One region of the Macrococcus brunensis genome, then DNA from elsewhere that is predicted to be linked to it. Evidence: riboswitches for the same ligand, from Rfam matches in the RefSeq annotation. Region 1 holds a riboswitch; each other region holds the start of a gene.

Region 1 (4,919 bases):
ATCCATAAAAAAACACCCCGCTATAAAAACGAGGTGCTCACTCTACTATTTCACATCTTCTTCTACTTGTTTAATCTCATCTGCTGATAACTTATGAACAACTTCGCCGCCATTTGAGTTTTTCTTAATCGCTTCAGCTACTTCTGGTGTCTGATAGTATTCAACGATTTTTTTGTATTCTTCTTTATCTTTATTTTCTGTTTTTGCTGCGATGACATTGATGTAAGGTTTTGCGTTATCAGCATTCGCATTTTCCAGATATATCGGGTCGTTCTTTGTATCAAATCCTGCTTTACCCGCTACACCGTTATTGATGATACTTGCCGCAACGTCCGGTAATACACGTGGTGTCTGCTGTGCATCGATTGCTTTAATTTTAATGCCTAAGTCGTTCTCTTTTACTTTTGATGGGTCGCCTAATAGTCCGAAATCATCATCTAATTTAATGATTCCCGCCGTTTCAAGCAAACGAAGTGCGCGCGCCTGGTTAGTCGGATCATTTGGAATCGCGACTGTGTCACCTTTCTTCAGTTCCTTGATGTCTTTAATTTTCTCTGAATAAATACCCATCGGTGCAAATACAGTTGTTCCGATTGGCGTAATGTCTAAGTTATGTGCTTTCTTGAATTCTTCTAAAAACGCAAAATGCTGGAATGCGTTTAAATCAATTTCCCCTTCATTCAGTGCATTATTAGGAATCGTGTAATCCTGGAATTCAACGAGTTCTACTTTAATGCCATCTTTCTCCGCCTTTTCTTTAATAATATTCCAGACAGTTTTATCTTCGCCTGTCACACCTATTTTAACCGTTTTTTCGTCCTTACCTCCACATGCTGCTAAAAAAACAATCACACTTAAGAATACCCAAATTAATTTTTTCATCATTTTCTCTCCTTATAATCGACTTGTATATATATTTGCAATCTTATTGCCAATGAATTGTACGATCTGAACAAGAATAATCAGTATCAGAACCGTGATGAACATGACTGCGACGTCAAATCGCTGATAGCCATATGTAAATGCGAGATAACCAATGCCGCCAGCACCCACTAGTCCGGCAACAGCAGAGAATTCAATCAATGAGACAGTCGTAAATGTCAGACCGAGTATCAATGCACCTGCTGCTTCAGGGACAAGCACTTTAAACAGAATATCGAACTTAGTAGACCCCATCGCTTCTGCTGCTTCAATGACCCCTTTATCAACAGAGATGATATTATTTTCCACCACCCGGGCGATAGAGAGCGAGGCAGCGAGCGTCATCGGGAAGATAGCCGCCCATATACCAATGGATGTCCCGACTAAAAATCGGGTGATCGGTATCAGCGCCACCAGAAAGATAATGAAAGGTATCGGTCTGATCGTGTTAATCAGAAAGTTTAAAGTGACATTGACCGCGCGATTTTCAAGCACATTGCCTCGCCCTGTTGCATAAAGTAAAATCCCGAGCGGAATACCAATGAGCGCCGCAAGTACTAATGTGATGCCCACCATGATCAATGTATTCACAAGCTCCTGCAGAATAATCGGATAAAATTCAGATAAATCAGCTTTCAAAACCTTCTACCTCCTTGATTTCAATACCATGCTGTTTCAGTTCAAGCAGTGCAAACTGGACTTTGTAATCTGGACCGACTGCTTCAATCAGTAAATTACCGAATAAACGATCGGTTAACTCAGTTATACTACCGTACAAAATATTGAAATCGACTTCATACTTACGTCCAATCTGACTCAGCACGGGCTCCAGTATCTGCTGATGGTTAAAAATAAACCGATAAAGTTTGCGTGAACGTTCTACGCCTTTTGGTACGTGGTCATTCAGAACAGAGTGAACAAAACGTTTTGTCGTCGGATGCAGTGGATTCGTGAATAGCTCAAATACTTTGTTCTGTTCGACAATCCGACCTTGTTCCATGACCGCCACTTCATCACAGATAGCCTTGACAACTTCCATCTCATGGGTGATCAGTACGATTGTGATGTTCAGTTCCTGGTTGATGCGTTTCAGAAGACGTAGGATTTCGTCTGTTGTCTCAGGATCAAGAGCAGATGTTGCCTCATCACAAAGCAGGATCTCTGGATTTGTGGCTAAGGCACGCGCGATACCAATACGCTGTTTCTGCCCCCCTGACAACTGGGCCGGATAGTCGTATTTTTTATCTAATAAACCGACGAAATTAAGTAACTCATCTACTCGCTGATCCAGTTCTTCTTTCGAATACTTCTTCGAAAGTTTCAAAGGATATTTGATATTCTCTGCCACTGTCTTTGCCTTAAAAAGATTGAACTGCTGAAAAATCATTCCGATATTCTGCCGTCTTTTTCTGAGCAGCTGTGGCTTTAAAGTGGTTATATTCTCACCATCAACAATTATTCGCCCGCTTGTCGGTTTCTCAAGCTTGTTGATCAACCGGATTAAAGTCGATTTACCTGCACCGGAATACCCCACTATGCCGAATATCTGTCCTCTCTCTATATTCAGCGTGACGTCTTGCAGTGCCGTCACTGTTCCTTTCTTCGTCTGAAACTGTTTTGATACTTCGTCAATCTCGATAATCGCCATGATAGCCTCCTTAAAAAATAAAAAAAGACCTTTTAGCTAGAAGCTAAAAAGTCTTAAACGTCCTTTTATCTGCCAAGCTAAGCTTGATGGATTTAGCACAGTGCTCGTAAACGAGTCCGCTGCTGAGATGTCATCGGGCCATATCCCTCAATCTCTCTTGATAAGTTTTATGAAGTTATACTCATAGTACATGTACATTTATAAGGTGTCAACTTGTTTTTTTAATTTTCGCAATCTTGAATTCATGATAAAATAAATGATTATAACAGATATAAGAAGTAGGTACTTATGACAGATAAACAAATGCTGATAGAAAAACAATTTTTAAAACTATTAGAAGAACATCGTTTCCGTGAAATTACGATTAAAATGATCTGCGAAGAAGCGCATATCAACCGATCCACTTTTTATACATACTATCTTGATAAATATGATTTGCTGGATAGACTAATAGAGCACCATCTTTCAGAACTCAATTCAATCGGCAAACAGTTTGCAGATGCCATCATAATAGACCGTGATGCGCTTCGCACCTTGTCGCTTCTTTATTTAGATAATTTATTTTCATATATCTATAACAATCAGAAGTTCTTTCGGACATTGATGACTGTTCATCCCGCTCAGAACTTTACTCAGAAATTTCTCAATGTATTAAAAGACAATTATATGCATATCATTAAAAATCATCATCTTCAGGATCCCGAATATTTCGTTAACTATACATTAGGCGGACAGTTCGGCATCATCTATTTCTGGCTGAAGAATAACTGCGAAGAATCACCAGATAAGGTCGCAGATATCGTTTATCGTAACATTCTAAAGACAAATCGTTAATTTATTGTAAAGCTCAGCCATTGATTAATCGTATACTGTATAATAAATTCACTAAGCTTTCGGAGGTCCTGAATGAAATACATTAAACGCACACTTGCAATGACGATGCTTTCTTCTGTTATTTTTTCTGCTTACGCTCAAGCGGATTCGTTAAGAATGGGGCATATTAAAGATACGAGTTCAATTATTGTCACCAGTATGAATGCCATGACTAAAAAGGTCGCAGGTGATTATGTCAATTATACGCTTTACGTTAATGATAAAGTGATGATCAATCAAAAACCTTATTACCGTGTTCAAGTGACACCTGATATCAATAATGCCATTGGTTACGTTGCAGCTGAGGACCTAACTATCCGTCCCGTTAAGGATACAGCTAAACCTGATACGACACTCGTACTTTCTGCAAGCACAAAGGTTTACAGCGTACCTGAAGGAACAGAGAGACAAATCATTGATCGTGCACCTAAAAATGAAAGTGTGACAGTGAATCAGTCGCTGCAGGTCGGTGGTAAAGTCTATCATGAAATCACTCGTCCTACTGGTTTAACAGGCTGGATTAAAGCAAACAGCCATACAAAAGCGCAAAAACCTCAAGTCAGACAAGCTGTCAATAAAGTGAAAAAGATTGTGAAACCTGCTCAATCTGTCATTAAGAAACCTGTCGTTAAAACAGAAATCAAAGCAACTCCTATTGCAGGTGCCCGAATGGTAGCAACAAGTCTTGAAGATGCCTATAAAGCTCAGATGAGACTGACGCCGAGACCTCAGACCTCTAACGGTATTAAGTGGTATAACGCACCTAAATCAGCTATTCTTGCTGCCATGGATACAGGTAAACTGGCAGCTGACAGCGTGAATCGTTATCAGTTCCTGAATTTAACAGAACCTCAAGGCCTGTCAGTGGCGCAGCTCAATTACTTACTTCAAGGTAAAGGTATTTTAGAAGGACGAGGACAGGCATTCAAGACCGCAAGTGAACGTTATGGTATTAATGAGATCTATTTAATCTCGCATGCTTTTCTTGAAACAGGTGAAGGAACGAGTGAACTCGCGCAAGGTAAGAAAGTCAAAGGCGCTGATAAAAAGAAAAAATATTACAACATGTTTGGAATCGGTGCGTTTGATAAACATGCTGTGAAATATGGTGCACAGTATGCAGCCAATGTCGGCTGGGATACGCCTGATAAAGCCATCATCGGTGGCGCTAAGTTTATTTCAACAGGTTATTTAAGCGAATCACAGAATACCCTTTACAAAATGCGCTGGAATCCGGATGCACCTGGACAGACCCAATATGCAACTGATATTCACTGGGCACATGCAAATGCAAGGTACTTAGTCCAGTTCTATCAGCAGCTCGGTCTTGAAGGCACTCACTTCGATTTCGTTCAGTACAGTAAATAGAAATAGACGTTCAGCAATACTGCTGAACGTCTATTTTTTTAGAAACTGGAGAGTCCTGTCAACTCCTGCAGTCGGTAAAGTACAGTCTTCCAGAACGAAGCTTCTTTCT
Region 2 (4,919 bases), 730 kb from region 1:
TGATATCGAATCCTATATCAACGGCAAGAATATTTTTGTGCAGGTAATGGAAATAAAAGCAATGGACTGGTATAACTTGCAGCATCCAGTATCTTAAAGTTTTCTTAAACTTTCAAGTAAGCCTTGAAGAGTAGACGCTTACATGCTATAAAGACGTAAAGGGGTGGTTTGATGGTCAGTGTGTTAATCGTAGAAGATGAAGTAGAAATTGCTGAGATGATTAAGTTTATTCTGCAGCGGGAAGGTTATGAGACTATTGATCTCGTCCATACGTTTCAGGATGCCTGCAAGCAGTCTCTGCATTACGATGCTTATATACTGGACATCAATCTGCCGGACGGTAAAGGTTATGACCTGGCTGAACGTATTCGTCGTCAGTCAGATGCACCCATTTTATATGTTTCAGCGAATGTAACAGACGAAGATAAACTCACCGGCTTTGCAACAGGGGCAGATGATTATATCACCAAACCATTTAATCCGCTGATTCTCGCTGCAAGAGTGAAGGCGAATATTGATCGTTACTTGAGGGCGAAGCAGCCTATTGATTTCTTTTTTGATGAGCGTACCGCTGAGCTGACAGTTAAAGATAAAGTCTATCATCTGTCGGGGAAACAATATCTTCTCATGCAGTATTTATTTGAAAATCAGAATAAAGTGCTGACAAAAGAAGAGATTTACGAGGCAGTCTGGGATAACCAGTTCATCGATGAGAATACAGTGATGGTACATATCAGGAAACTACGAGAAAAAATTGAAGAAGTACCGAGTGACCCTGTCAGACTTCTCACAGTCAGAAGTGTCGGTTACATCTTGAAAGTGGAACACAATTGAAGACAACGGCGCGCAAATTCACCTGGAAATTTATCGGCTATTTTTCATTATTCTATGTGTTGATCAATTTACTTCTTCTTTTATTGATTGTTTTTTTTATCGTTCGTTCATCGAGTAACATGACAAGCGGAACACTGCAGGCGCAGTCTACAGATACGATACAGAGTCTTATCGACATCAGCAATGAAAAAAATATTACGATTCAGCAAGAACTCTCACAGGCACTGAAAGACCAGGATGGCATGCTTCTCATACGTAATAGTCACGGTGATATCATCAAATCCTTCAATAATCATGAAAAAATCCATACACTCAGCTGGTATTATCTGCAGGGAGTCACGACATGGTCACTGACCGAACAATACCAGGCGGTGCTGATCAACCGCCAGCCGCTGGTTAAAGCCGCTGAATTATTTGATTTAGAAGAGACCGTGGCACTTCATCGCTACATGGATGAACATAATCTGTCGCTTTTTAAGCAGAATATGGAAAAAGATAAACTGATTAAACTCTACGGCAGCTTTAACACTAAAGACGTCGAAGAGAACTGGTTCAAGGATCTCAATAATGATAACTTCAATAAGTATGTGCTGCAGGAAACGATGCATGATGATGATTACTATTTATTTGTAGCAGAAAATCAGAATGCTCGGGACAAAAGAATTATTTTAGCAGAGAACGGTATTTTTATGGATAAAGATTATATGGCCTTTGCTTTAAACTTCCTGCTCTGGTATCTTATTTATTCTTCACTTATTTTCGGGCTGATACTGGCACTCGCTTATTATGTGAGCCGCAACTTTGCACGACCTCTTATCCATTTTGTTGACTGGCTGAGTCAGTTGAGCAGAGGCATCTACCGCGTCCCTGACAATAAGCATATCTACAGAAGGGACCGCATGCGCAGAAAGTACCGGATGTACACCTCTGTAGATGAATCCATCCGTGAATTGACAGAGAAGCTGGATAACGACCGGACTTATCAGAACCGTGTTGCAACGCTGCGTGATGAATGGGTATCAGGTATCACTCATGACTTTAAGACGCCGCTCAGTTCCATTTATGGCTATAGCAAACTCTTAAACAGCGATCTTGACATCAGTTGCGAAGACCGTCAGAAGTTTGCTGAAATCATTGAAGACAAAGCCCTTTATATCGATTCACTGTTAAAAGATTTAAATATGACTTACCAGCTGAAGAATGATCATTTTGAATTTAATAAACAGACGGTCAATGTCGGCGAATATATTCAGCAGTTTATTGACTCGTTCAATCATCCGAATCTGCATGCCGTCAATCAGCTCAATCAGAATGTTAAGCTTGATAAAGAACGCATGAATCGGGTACTGATGAATATCGTCTCTAATGCTTTTGTCTATAATGATGATATTGAAGTCTGGATCAATTCATTTGCTGATGGTAATGATATTGTCATTGAGATCGGCGACAATGGCAAAGGCATCCCGCAGGAAGAGATACCCTATATATTCAATCGCTATTACCGCGGGACGAATACGACAGCCAATAATGAAGGTTCTGGTTTAGGTCTGGCAGTCGCTAAACAGATTGTCGAAAACCATAACGGGCAGATCAGTGTCCATAGTTCAATAGCAGGTACAAAATTCCAGATTAGGCTGCCTCGAGAACTAAATGATTGACGAAACAATCAGAAAACTATATAGTAATCATTAAATAATTCCATACTTATCAAGAAGGATCGAGGGATAGGCCCGATGACATCCAGCAACCTACCGTTTGGCAAGGTGCTAAGTCCTACAGCATAGCTGACAGATAAGATTGCAGAGACATTCCTTATCTTGGAATGTCTCTTTTGTTAAGTGTACGGAAATAAAGGAGCTTTTTTATGGAACAATATGAAAACCGCATTTTAGAATATATTAATCAACATAAAGAAAGTATAATTGAGCTGAGTCATGCGATACATGCAAGACCTGAACTGGGCAACGAAGAGTTCTTCGCGTCAGCGGAGTTATCAAAGCTTCTTGAGGATAACGAGTTTCACCTTGAGCGGGATATCGCAGGTCATGCGACCGGCTTCATTGCGACTTATGCCAGTTCTAAACCAGGTCCTACTATCGCTTTTCTCGCAGAATACGATGCACTCCCTGAACTCGGGCATGCATGTGGACATAATATTATCGGTACAAGCAGTGTGCTCGCTGCCCTCAGTCTGAAGACAGTGATTGACGATATAGGCGGTACTATCAAAGTGTTTGGTTCACCTGCTGAAGAAGGCGGAGTCAATGGTAGCGCGAAAGCAAGTTATGTTAAGGAAGGTCTCTTTGATGATAGTGATGTGGCCCTGATGGTTCACCCTGGCCATGAATCATATCGCACAGTACCGACACTAGCAGTTGATGTCTTTGAGGTGGAGTTCTTCGGCAAGAGCGCACATGCCTCTGAAAGTGCGTTCAACGGCATTAATGCACTGGATATGATGATCAGCTTTTTCAACGGTATTGCACAGCTGAGACAGCATATCAAACCGCGTGATAAAGTCCATGGTGTTATTCTGGACGGGGGTGCAAGTGCAAATATTATCCCGGACTATACGAAAGCACGTCTCTATACACGGGCATTGACACGTGAGCAGCTCAATGGTTTGACTGACAGAGTAGAAGAGATTGCGCACGGTGCTGCTCGTATGGCCGGTGGAACTGCCAAACTGAATCGCATTCAGAATGGAGTGGACGAATTCATTGTGAACGACCGTCTGGATGATTTATTTGAACGCCATGCGAAGAAGCATAATGAACCTATTGAGCATGATGATTTTGGTTTCGGTTCGACTGATACGGGTAATGTGAGTCATGTCATTCCTACCATTCATCCTCATTTGAAAATGGGACCTTCAACTCTTGTCGGTCATACACCGGCATTCAGAGAAGCAGCGGCAAGCCCGGGAGGCGACCATGCCCTTCTGCAAGGTGCACGTATTATGGCGACAATGGCTGTTGAACTGATTACTAAACCTGAAGTTTTAAATCAAATCAAGCAACTACATAAGGAGTAACGAATGAATAACTTTTTATCTAAACGCCCGCTGACTATGCATCAGCTTTATGGCAATCATGTTGTATTTACATCTCGTCCTTCATACGAAAAAAATCCTTGGCTGACAACGGAAGAACATCAGGCCAATATGCTGACGGCAAGGGAATTACTGATAGCGGATATACCGGTGATTCTTCATGAAGCAACGGTTGGAGAAAAGACGAAAACGTTATTGGAAGCAGCAGGTATTGAACTGCCGTCCAATTATCGTACGTTTAAAGATGCGGATAGTTATCATCAGCGGTTGAGAGAAGCAGAAGAAGCGGGAGAGAAGATTTTCTTCCAATATACACATAATGAGGACTACGTGAAACCGTCTACGTACTATGTGAATAAAGATTTATTTGTAGCGCTTAATAATAAAATGAAGCTGTCAGACTGGACGAAAGGCAAATTCCTGCCAAAACGCGACGTGGTACCTGTCAGCAAGCTTGAAGAAACACTCGAAACTTGGCAGTATCCATACGTCATCAAGCCGGGTGATGACCATCCGACTGCAGGTGGTTATGGCGTAATGATCTGCTATAACGACCAGGATCGTGAGAAAGCACTCAGCCGTATTCAGGAAGCAGAAACAGATTCAGACTTCATCATTGAAGATTACATCAAGACAGAACAGAACTATTGTGTGCAGTACGCCTATAGTGATGCAACAGGGCTTCAGTATATCGGTGCTTCAATTCAGGATACGAATGAATATGGCAAGTACCGCGGCAACACAACAGCTCATCATGTACCTGAACAAGTGATTGCGGCTGGCCGTGAGATCATGGAGAACGGCGTCGCTGAAGGCTATCGTGGTATTGCAGGATTTGATCTCCTCGTCGATGATAAAGGTGCTGTCTATGCGATTGATCTGAACTTCAGACAGAATGGTTCGACCTCTATGCTGATTATGGACGAATTGTTGGAAGGCGATTATGAGAAATTCTTCGGTGCATACGCGAAAGTTACAAATGAGGATTTCTACGCCCGGATTTTAGAAGAAGTAAAGGCAGGACGACTGTTCC
Region 3 (4,919 bases), 130 kb from region 1:
ATTAAAAGAAACATTGGAAACGTTATCACTGGAAGAAAAATTAAATCTGCTTGCATCGGACGGTATGCTTGTTAAAAGACCCCTTGCGACTAACGGGAAGCAGATAACACTTGGATTCAAGGAAGAACAATATCGTCAGATTTGGCTATAAAAAAAGTTGAATAACCCGTCATGCTATGTCATTATTAGAGTGTAATCATTATTAGGAGGGGATTTTTGTGGCAACTATTGAAGGCTTAAAATATTCTAAAGATCACGAATGGGTAAAATCAGAAGGAAACGTAAAAACAATCGGTATTACTGACTTCGCTCAATCAGAACTTGGAGACATCGTATTCGTTGAACTTCCAGAAGTTGGCGATGAAATTTCAGCAGGACAACCTTTCGGTAGCGTTGAATCTGTTAAAACAGTATCTGAATTATACGCTCCACTTAGTGGTAAAGTTGTAGAAGTAAACAGCGAACTTGAAGATTCTCCAGAATTCGTTAACGAATCTCCATACGAAAATGCTTGGATGATCAAAGTTGAGACTGAAAGTGACGATGAATTAAATGAGTTACTTGATCAAGCTCAATATGATGAAATGATTAACGCTTAAATGCTATAATTTCCTTGATAAGATTCTTATCAAGGATTTTTTTTATAATTGCATATGAAAAGGTGATGAGATGTCTGTAATCAGTAAAGTCATAGTTGTGGAAGGCAAGTCTGACAAGAAAAAGTTACAACAAGTTTTATCTGAACCTGTACATATTATTTGCACGAACGGCACGATGGGAATCAGTAAAATGGATGAAATGCTCGATGAACTGACAGGTCATAATGTCTACGTGATGACCGATGCTGATAAAGCTGGAAAGAACATTCGCAGCTGGTTCAAACGTCATTTAAGTGAATGTAAGCATATCTATATCGATCCGACTTATGGTGAAGTCGGCCGCTGTCCTGTTGATTACCTTGCCAAAAAATTAATGAAACATGAGTTTGAAGTGAAAGGTCTGGAAGTAGAAGATGAAAGTCAGCGAGTATTTGCCTTCAGCCCCGTCTGGTGATTATGTGATATTCGGCTACACGCCGCTCTGTGGCACTTGTAAAGTTGCAGAGCGCATGATAGATATCATTCCAGAGCTGATTGAAGTCAATATCATGAAAGTAGATTTAAATTTTGCGGAGTCTCTGGCGCAGAATTATCAGTTGATAAGTGTCCCTGTTCTTCTCATTGTCAAAGATGATGAAGTTGTGGAGACAGTCTACCGATTCGAATCTGTCACAAATATTTATGAAATTATTCGGAAAGTATTGACGATTTAAATATTGTAGTCTAATATGTATAACAATTGAATATAACTCTTATCAAGAGTGGTGGAGGGATGTGCCCTATGAAGCCCGGCAACCGTCTTATGACATGGTGCCAATTCACATAAAGCATGAGCTTTAGAAGATGAGAGACGATGAACTCATTGCGTCTTTCTCTTTACGGGAAAGACGCTTTATTCATTTAAAGGAGGTACGTAAGTGATTACGTTAAATCAAGTAGTTAAGCAGTTTGCAACGAAGAAAGGAACGATTACTGCCGTTGATGATGTCAATCTGACGATCAACGAAGGTGAAATATATGGTGTCATTGGTTTTTCAGGCGCAGGTAAAAGTACGCTAATCCGTATGTTTAATGGTCTTGAAAAACCGACGACAGGTGATGTGGTTGTCGGTGGCGATAACATAGCAGAACTCAGTCCGACTGACCTTAGAAAGAAAAGACAGAAGATCGGTATGATTTTCCAGCATTTCAATCTGCTCTGGTCACGTACTGTATTCGATAATATCTCATTTCCACTTGAAATCGCCGGCGTCTCTAAATCGGAGCGTACGGCACGTGTCAATGAACTGATTCGTATGGTGGGGCTTGAAGGACGTGAAAATGCTTATCCTTCTCAGTTATCAGGTGGACAGAAGCAGCGTGTCGGTATTGCCCGTTCACTTGCGAATAACCCGACTGTCCTGCTCTGTGATGAAGCGACGAGTGCACTCGATCCGCAGACGACAGACGAGATTCTGGATCTGTTAGTCAACATCAATCGCCAGCTCAACCTGACCATTATTCTGATCACGCACGAGATGCAGGTCATCCGTAAAATCTGTCATCAAGTCGCTGTCATGGAAAATGGTCGTGTCGTGGAACAGGGACCTGTCATGCAGGTGTTTGAAAACCCACAATCCAGCGTCACGCAGCGTTTTGTCAAAGACGATCTGAAAGATGCTGAAGTCGAAGCCTCTATCGATGAAATCATGGCGCATTATCCGACAGGTGCAATCCTTCGACTGAAGTTTGTCGGTTCTTCTACGGGGCAGCCGATTGTCAGTCGTATGATCAGAAAATACGATCTGGATGCGAATGTACTTGCAGGGAACATCAAGCATACGCAAAACGGCTCTTTCGGCCATTTGATTGTACATGTTCCTGCACTGACTGCAGACGTCGAGAGAATGTTCGATGAGTTAAAGGTGCATGGTGTAGAAGCGGAGGTGGAAAGACGTGGATAATACAATGATGGACACGCTGAGAGAAATGTTCAGCTTTGAAAATGTGGTCTGGCCGGATGTCTGGGTCGCAGTCTATGAAACTCTTTATATGACGATTATCTCGGCCATCTTTACGTTTGTATTTGGTCTGATTATCGGAACGGCGTTATTCCTTGCGTCACGCAGTAAATCAAAAGGTGCTAAGATTTTCTATAACATCATGGCATTTTTCGTCAACTTGTTCCGGGCGATTCCGTTTATTATCCTGATTCTGCTCCTCATCCCGTTCACAAATGTCCTGATGGGCACGATCAGTGGGGTTAAAGGTGCACTTCCAGCCTTGATCATCGGTGCTGCACCGTTCTATGCTCGTCTTGTTGAAATCGGTATGAAAGAAATCGATAAGGGTGTCATTGAAGCAGCAGAAGCGATGGGCGCAAGCCGCTGGACATTGATCTGGAAAGTACTGCTTCGTGAATCGATGCCTGCACTTATTTCAGGTATCACTGTCACGACGATTTCGCTTGTCGGTGCAACGGCTATCGCCGGCGTCATCGGTGCAGGCGGACTCGGTAACCTTGCTTATTTAGTTGGTTTTACCCGCAGTCAGAATGATGTGATTTTAGTCTCAACTGTCTTTATTCTGCTGATTGTCTTTGCAATACAGTTTATCGGTGACTTCCTTGCGAAGCGCACGGATAAACGTTAAATATAAAAAACAAAGGAGAAAAACGATGAAGAAATTTTTAGTATTTGCACTCACTCTGTTATTCGCTGTTGTTCTGACAGCATGTGGTTCAGACTCAAAGGAAAGTGGTAAAGAAGATAAAACAATTAAAGTAGGCGCTTCACCAGCCCCTCACGCAGAACTGCTTGAACAAGTTAAACCAATCCTTGAAAAAGAAGGCTACAAGCTTGATATCAAGATCATCAACGACTACACAACACCTAACCGCCTGTTAAATGATGGTGAATTAGATGCTAACTTCTTCCAGCACACACCATACTTAGATACTGAAACAAAAGAAAAAGGCTACAAATTAGAATCAGCTGGTAACGTGCACATCGAACCGATGGCTGTATACTCTAAAAAGTATAAATCATTAGACGAATTACCAGATGGCGCTGAAATTTTCGTATCAAACAACCCAGCTGAAGAAGGTCGTTTCTTATCATTCTTCACTAAAGCAGGCTTAATTAAATTAAAAGAAGGAACAGACCCGGTTAAAGCGACATTCAAAGATATCGCTGAAAACAAAAAGAATCTGAAATTCAACAACAAGCAGGCAGCTGAATTCTTACCGAAATCATTTAACAATGGTGAAGGAGATGCGGTCATCATCAACTCTAACTTCGCTCTTGATAACAAACTGAACCCGGTTAAAGATTCTATCGCACTTGAAGATAAAGACTCACCATATGCTAACTTAATCGCTGTACAGAAAGGTCATAAAGACGATGCTAAAATCAAAGCACTTGTCAAAGCCCTTCAATCTGATGACGTTAAGAAATTTATTGATGAGAAATATAAAGGTGCAGTTATTGCTGCAAACTAATAGTTAACACTCAGCCTTGTGCTGAGTGTTTTTTATTTTCAATCACTCCACCACGATTCTCAATGAAATGGTCTCAATCCATTTAACAATCATTCTATTTACGTTATAATAATTGAGTAAATGAATTTAAGAGTCTTTGACTGTAAATTAAAATCATTATAAACTATTAAGAGTTTAAAATAATTATAATTCGTGGAGGGTACACAAATGGCATCAGTATTAGAGATTAAAGATTTACACGTTTCAATCGAAGGAAAAGAGATTTTAAAAGGTGTAAACTTAACAATCAAACAAGGTGAAGTTCACGCTATCATGGGACCAAATGGTACAGGTAAATCAACTCTATCATCAGCGATCATGGGTCATCCAAAATATGAAGTCACTCAAGGCGAAGTCTTACTTGATGGCGAAAATGTTCTTGAAATGGAAGTAGATGAACGTGCGCAGGCAGGTCTTTTCCTTGCGATGCAATATCCATCTGAAATCTCAGGTGTGACAAATGCAGACTTCTTACGTTCAGCGATTAACTCTCGTCGTGAAGAAGGTCAGGAAATCAACTTAATGCAGTTCATTAAAAAAATGGATAAACAGATGGAATTCCTTGAAATGGACCCTGATATGGCAACACGTTACTTAAATGAAGGATTCTCTGGCGGGGAGAAAAAACGTAACGAAATTCTTCAATTAATGATGTTAGAACCTAAATTTGCTATCTTAGATGAAATTGACTCAGGACTCGATATCGATGCGCTTAAAGTCGTATCAAAAGGAATCAATGAAATGCGCGGCGAAAACTTCGGTTGCTTGATCATCACTCACTATCAACGTCTTCTGAACTACAT
Region 4 (4,919 bases), 450 kb from region 1:
ACTCTTCTTATGAGTAAAAATTTTTATCGACTTCTACCTTTACCCATTTAAACGGCCAAATAGCATTAAAATTCAAATAGATACCCCCAATCAGTAGATTGGAGGTATCTATCAATCATTTTTTTGATGCTGAATGACTTTCACATCTTTGTTATCAGCAATTTCTTTAGCACGCTTTGCCGCTTCCTGTTTTGTATCATGCGTTGAATCTGCGCGTTGAGCACCCTGTGTCTTCACGTGCCACTTATTATCTTCAAAGTAGACTTCAACGTCCTTGTCCATCAGCTCTGGATGTGCTGAATCATCTTTTTTGTGCTGCGTGATTTTCTTGTTCTTCAGTTCATGCAATTCTTCTGTTGAGGCCGCTTTATACCAGTCTTTCGCCTGTTTTGTCGCAATAGGAATCAAATCTTCTTCCTTATAGCCATCTGTCAGCATCGCATTTCCGATATCGATGGCCTTCTTCCGTTCAAGTTCATCAAAGTTCTTCCAGCTGTTCGGGTAGTCATTCATTGTCCACATCATCATCACTCCCATTTCAATTGTTACTCTTTCCATAACCTTTTTGAGGAGATATTAATCTTCTATTAATGAGAAACTTAACCTTTATGACCGGCGATGAGTCCTTTTCGCAGTTTAATAGTGCCGCTATTCGTTAAGGACGACGCTCGTATGACGATGTCTTTACCATACTTACGACGGAGCTGGTCAAGATAATCTTCTACAATCTCCCGTTTCATGTCTTCCGGTGCTTCAAAGAGACTCATCTGTCTGATTCGACTATCACGCAGATTGCTGAAAGAAACACTTACTGTCCTGAAAAGGCGGTTTATCTCTGCATATTCTTCTAAGTACCGCCAGATCAGGTTAACAATCTGCATAGTCGCTGTGAAATAATCCTTCTTAGTGAACTGTTTATGGATTCCCCCACCATCTGCATAGCCTACAGTAAAGGCAATCGTCGTCGGATACAGATTCTTCTCTCTGACGCGGTAAAACACCTCATCTATCTGTTCACTGATGACCGTCTTCAGTTCATGAAACTGATAATCACGCATCAGAATCTGTGACTTACCGTATGATTTGCCTTTGATGACATGCGGTTTGCGAATCACACTTTCATCTATTCCATTGGCATGCAAGTGCAGATCGACGCCGATAATACCGAAGTCACGCTTTAAATATTCAACTGGATAATGGGCTAGATCACCGATACTGAAGATGCCTTTCTTGTTCAGCTTCTTCTCCGTCCGATTATTAATGCCCCACATCTCAGTCAGTGGTTCGATATCCCACAGTTTACGGGGGACATCGTGATAACGCCATTCAGCGACACCTTCTGTCGTCCGTTTTGCTTCTAAGTCCATGGACAGCTTGGCAAGCAGAGGGTTTGAGCCGATACCTATCGTGCTGACAATCTGCGTCTGATTGTAGATTTCCTGCTGCAGTATACGTGCCATCTGATAAGGTGACCGGGCAAACAGATGATAGGAATCCGTGATATCCATAAAGAATTCGTCGATACTATACTGATGGAAATCTTCGGGCGCTACATATTGCAGCGCAATCGCTGAAATCTCGCTCGATACTTGAATATATTTAAGCATAGAGGGGTTAATGATATAAATATCTGAACGATGCGGAATTTCAAATAATCTTGATCCAGTTTTTATACCTAATGTTTTTAAAGGCGGTGTTGCAGCCAGTACAACAGAACCTTGACGTTTCGTATCTCCGACAACAGCGAGTTTAGTCGTCAGCGGATTCAGTCCTTTTTCGATACACGAGACCGATGCAAAGAAGCTTTTAAGGTCAACACAAAGTACATCACGAGAACTACATTGATAATAGTCATACATTCTCCCACCTCATTTATATATCAAGTGTATACGAGAACATACGTTCGTGTAAAGTAGTGAGAAGGACTCTTACTTTAATAAAATAATTCACTTAAAACGGCTTTAGTGATAGAGCGCTTTTGTTTCGGCAAGTCTATTCAGCAGTTCCTCTATCTCCTCATCACTGATAGCAAGAGAAATCCGAATATACTGATCACCATTTGAACCAAATGGCAAGCCCGGTGTCGTCAATATAGACTGTTTCTTCAGCAGGTCATCTACATATGCTTCGCTGTTATAACCATCCGGGATTTTAAGCCATAGGAAAATACCGCCCTGCATCGGCTCAAACGGAATACCTGCCTCAGTCAGGAAGCTTGTCACTTTATCTCTACGCTTTCTGAAGATGGCGTTCTGCGTCTCTAGGAAAGGTTCTCCCAGTGCCAGTGCACTGACCGCTGCTTCCTGGACGACCCCCCACATCCCGACTTGTGTATGGTCCTGATAATAATTGAGTGCGCCGACGATATCCTTATTACCTACCGCAAAACCAATCCGCACCCCTGACATATTAAAGCCTTTAGAGAGTGAATAAATTTCCACTGCCACTTCTTTTGCACCTTCTGACTGCAGGATACTTGGATTTTTAGCGTCGAATCCGAACGCTGCATAGGCAAAGTCATGCACAATCTGTATCTTCGTCCCTCTGAAGCGCTCGATAATCTCATCGAACCCTGCACGTGTCGCGACCGCTCCTGTCGGATTGCTTGGATAATTGAGATAGATGAGTCGAGTCTTGTCTAATACCGCGGAATCAAGTGCATCAAAATTCGGCCAGTAACGATTGGCCGGCAGTAGTGGCAGCTCATAAACTGTACCACGTGCAAGCTTCACACCTGCAAGATAGTCCGTATAACCTGGGTTCGGCAGCAATACACCTTCTCCCGGTTCAATGACACAAAGAGGCAGGTTGACCAGTCCGTTCTTCGTCCCATAAAGAATACAGATTTCCTCGTCTTTATCCAGCTCAACACCATAAGTCTCCAGATAGAATTGCTGAATCGCTTCTTTTAGGACTTCCTTACCCCGGAACACGCCATATTTATTATTAGCAGGCTCCTGCACTGCTGACTGAATTGCTTCCAGCACTTCCGCCGGCACTTTCTGGTCAGGTATACCGACTGCTGTATTAATGAGGGGGTTAGTCCCGATTTCGAGCTTTCTGCCCATCGTCTTGCCGAAATAACTTTCGGGTATCGAATCCAGTAATCTAGAACGCATGCTCTCTCTCCTTCTTATCTCTAAAAATTAAAAACGTCATTACTTCAGCAGTAATGACGTTAAAAGATCACTTATCTGCCAAGCTTCTGCTTGATGGATTTAGCACAGTGCTCACAGAGCCTGCTGCTGAGACTTCATAGGGCCAGTTCCCTCCATCTCTCTGGATAAGACATATTTAAATGATTGTTATCAATATAGTATTAAAACAGGAGGTTGTCAAACCGGTTTCCGCTCCAACACTGTCTCTTTATAAGTGAAGTTCAGTTTCCTTTTCCAGTCGAGGCGCCTGCAGCTTAATAATCTGCCAGAAAATGACGATCATTATCAGCTGTGCCATACTTTTCTTTTGACTACTAGCTTGATTAATCATCAATAATCATTTGCATAAAAAGAAGACAACCATGGTCTTTCCTTGCTCGATATTCATTATTTTTCATCGTTCAGATAAGTTAATACAGCTGTGCCTACTGCTTTAGCTGCAACCATCATCGATTTTTCACTGATGTTGAATTTAGGATGATGGTGCGGGAAGATTTCCCCGTCTTCTGGTGCAGCGCCTGAGTAAATAAAGGTACTTGGAAGTTCTTTAGCATAGTATGCAAAGTCTTCTGACGGGGGTTGTGGTTCTGTCTGCTCAATTTGTACATCAGAGTGATCTTTAATGGCATTGACCACATACTCTGTGAATGCTGGATCATTATATAGCGCTGGGTAGTCATCATTATATTCCAATTCACATGTGACACCGTACATGGCTTCAAGCCCTGATGAGAGACGTTTAATTTCTTTTTCGATAGTTGCTTTTGTCTCTTCAGTCAATCCACGGACGTCTCCTTCAAGTTCAACAGCATCTTTGATCACATTGAACGGGCCTTTCCCATCGAATGAACCAATAGTCACAACACCTGTTTCAAACGGGCTGAGTCTTCTTGATACGACTGTCTGCACAGCAGTGACGAAAGCGCTCCCTGCTACAATTGCATCATTCGCCATATGCGGAGATGAGCCGTGACCACCTTTACCTTTGATCTTCAGTTTGAAGAAGGCACGTCCCGTCTGCACAAACCCAGGATAATAGTACATTTTACCTGTTTCCATCGTACTCATGACGTGGACACCGATCACGTTATCAACGCCCTCAAGTACGCCGTCCTTAATCATTGTCTGTGCCCCACCTGGCGGAACTTCTTCAGCTGGCTGATGAATAACGACAATCTTACCGCTGAAGCTATCTTTCATTTCGATCAATGTATCTGCAAGTATCAGCATATAAGCTGTGTGCGCGTCGTGACCACACGCGTGCATGACACCTTTATTTTTAGAAGCATAAGGCAGACCGGTTTCTTCTTCGATTGGCAATGCATCAAAATCTGCACGAATCGCAATTGTTTTACCTGGTTTACCAGAGTCAATAGTCACTTTAACCCCATTCGCGCCGACATTTGTCTCGACTTCAGCATCTTTTCCTTCGTAGAAATCCGCAATATATTTCGGCGTTTCTTTTTCTTCGAAAGATAATTCTGGATTTTCATGTAAATGACGTCTGATGGCAATCATCTGTTCTTCTTTACTTTCAAGTGTTTTGATTAACTGATTGTACACGCCTATTCACTCCTTACGAAATCATTTTATTTCAATAATGTCCCCTTCTTTATTTTTTGTAAATATACGCTCTTTAACTGCCTTTCATATCACTGATTCTGCGACCATTCAGAACCAGTTTTGGAGCGTCAGGGTCATGTCCTTGCAGAGTTGCGACAATTACACTGTCTCCTTACAGGGCCAGTTCGAGATGTTCTC

Evidence for each region. A riboswitch is a leader RNA that binds a small molecule or an ion and turns the genes downstream of it on or off. The one in region 1 is predicted to bind S-adenosylmethionine.
Region 2: another riboswitch for S-adenosylmethionine. It lies ahead of MGG13_RS10060 (M20 family metallopeptidase); the one in region 1 lies ahead of MGG13_RS02755 (methionine ABC transporter ATP-binding protein).
Region 3: another riboswitch for S-adenosylmethionine. It lies ahead of MGG13_RS03440 (methionine ABC transporter ATP-binding protein); the one in region 1 lies ahead of MGG13_RS02755 (methionine ABC transporter ATP-binding protein).
Region 4: another riboswitch for S-adenosylmethionine. It lies ahead of MGG13_RS00310 (aminotransferase class I/II-fold pyridoxal phosphate-dependent enzyme); the one in region 1 lies ahead of MGG13_RS02755 (methionine ABC transporter ATP-binding protein).

Annotation. Positions count from the first base shown of each region.
Region 1 is NZ_CP092179.1:506,508-511,426, reverse strand. It holds gene MGG13_RS02765 (MetQ/NlpA family ABC transporter substrate-binding protein) at 46-882, opposite strand; gene MGG13_RS02760 (methionine ABC transporter permease) at 895-1,560, opposite strand; gene MGG13_RS02755 (methionine ABC transporter ATP-binding protein) at 1,550-2,563, opposite strand; SAM riboswitch class I at 2,632-2,736, opposite strand; gene MGG13_RS02750 (TetR/AcrR family transcriptional regulator C-terminal domain-containing protein) at 2,858-3,403, shown strand; gene MGG13_RS02745 (N-acetylglucosaminidase) at 3,476-4,810, shown strand; gene MGG13_RS02740 (phospholipase D family protein) at 4,849-4,919, opposite strand, start outside.
Region 2 is NZ_CP092179.1:1,893,829-1,898,747, reverse strand. It holds gene MGG13_RS10075 (GrpB family protein) at 1-97, shown strand, start outside; gene MGG13_RS10070 (response regulator transcription factor) at 172-834, shown strand; gene MGG13_RS10065 (sensor histidine kinase) at 831-2,492, shown strand; SAM riboswitch class I at 2,536-2,632, shown strand; gene MGG13_RS10060 (M20 family metallopeptidase) at 2,699-3,868, shown strand; gene ldmS (L-aspartate--L-methionine ligase LdmS) at 3,872-4,919, shown strand, end outside.
Region 3 is NZ_CP092179.1:636,905-641,823, forward strand. It holds gene MGG13_RS03420 (Spx/MgsR family RNA polymerase-binding regulatory protein) at 1-151, shown strand, start outside; gene gcvH (glycine cleavage system protein GcvH) at 219-599, shown strand; gene MGG13_RS03430 (toprim domain-containing protein) at 670-1,053, shown strand; gene MGG13_RS03435 (thioredoxin family protein) at 1,013-1,312, shown strand; SAM riboswitch class I at 1,349-1,449, shown strand; gene MGG13_RS03440 (methionine ABC transporter ATP-binding protein) at 1,517-2,542, shown strand; gene MGG13_RS03445 (methionine ABC transporter permease) at 2,535-3,230, shown strand; gene MGG13_RS03450 (MetQ/NlpA family ABC transporter substrate-binding protein) at 3,256-4,077, shown strand; gene sufC (Fe-S cluster assembly ATPase SufC) at 4,285-4,919, shown strand, end outside.
Region 4 is NZ_CP092179.1:60,362-65,280, reverse strand. It holds gene MGG13_RS00320 (DUF2188 domain-containing protein) at 112-525, opposite strand; gene MGG13_RS00315 (Y-family DNA polymerase) at 600-1,859, opposite strand; gene MGG13_RS00310 (aminotransferase class I/II-fold pyridoxal phosphate-dependent enzyme) at 1,962-3,119, opposite strand; SAM riboswitch class I at 3,188-3,290, opposite strand; gene MGG13_RS00305 (M20 family metallopeptidase) at 3,546-4,721, opposite strand; gene tenA (thiaminase II) at 4,881-4,919, opposite strand, start outside.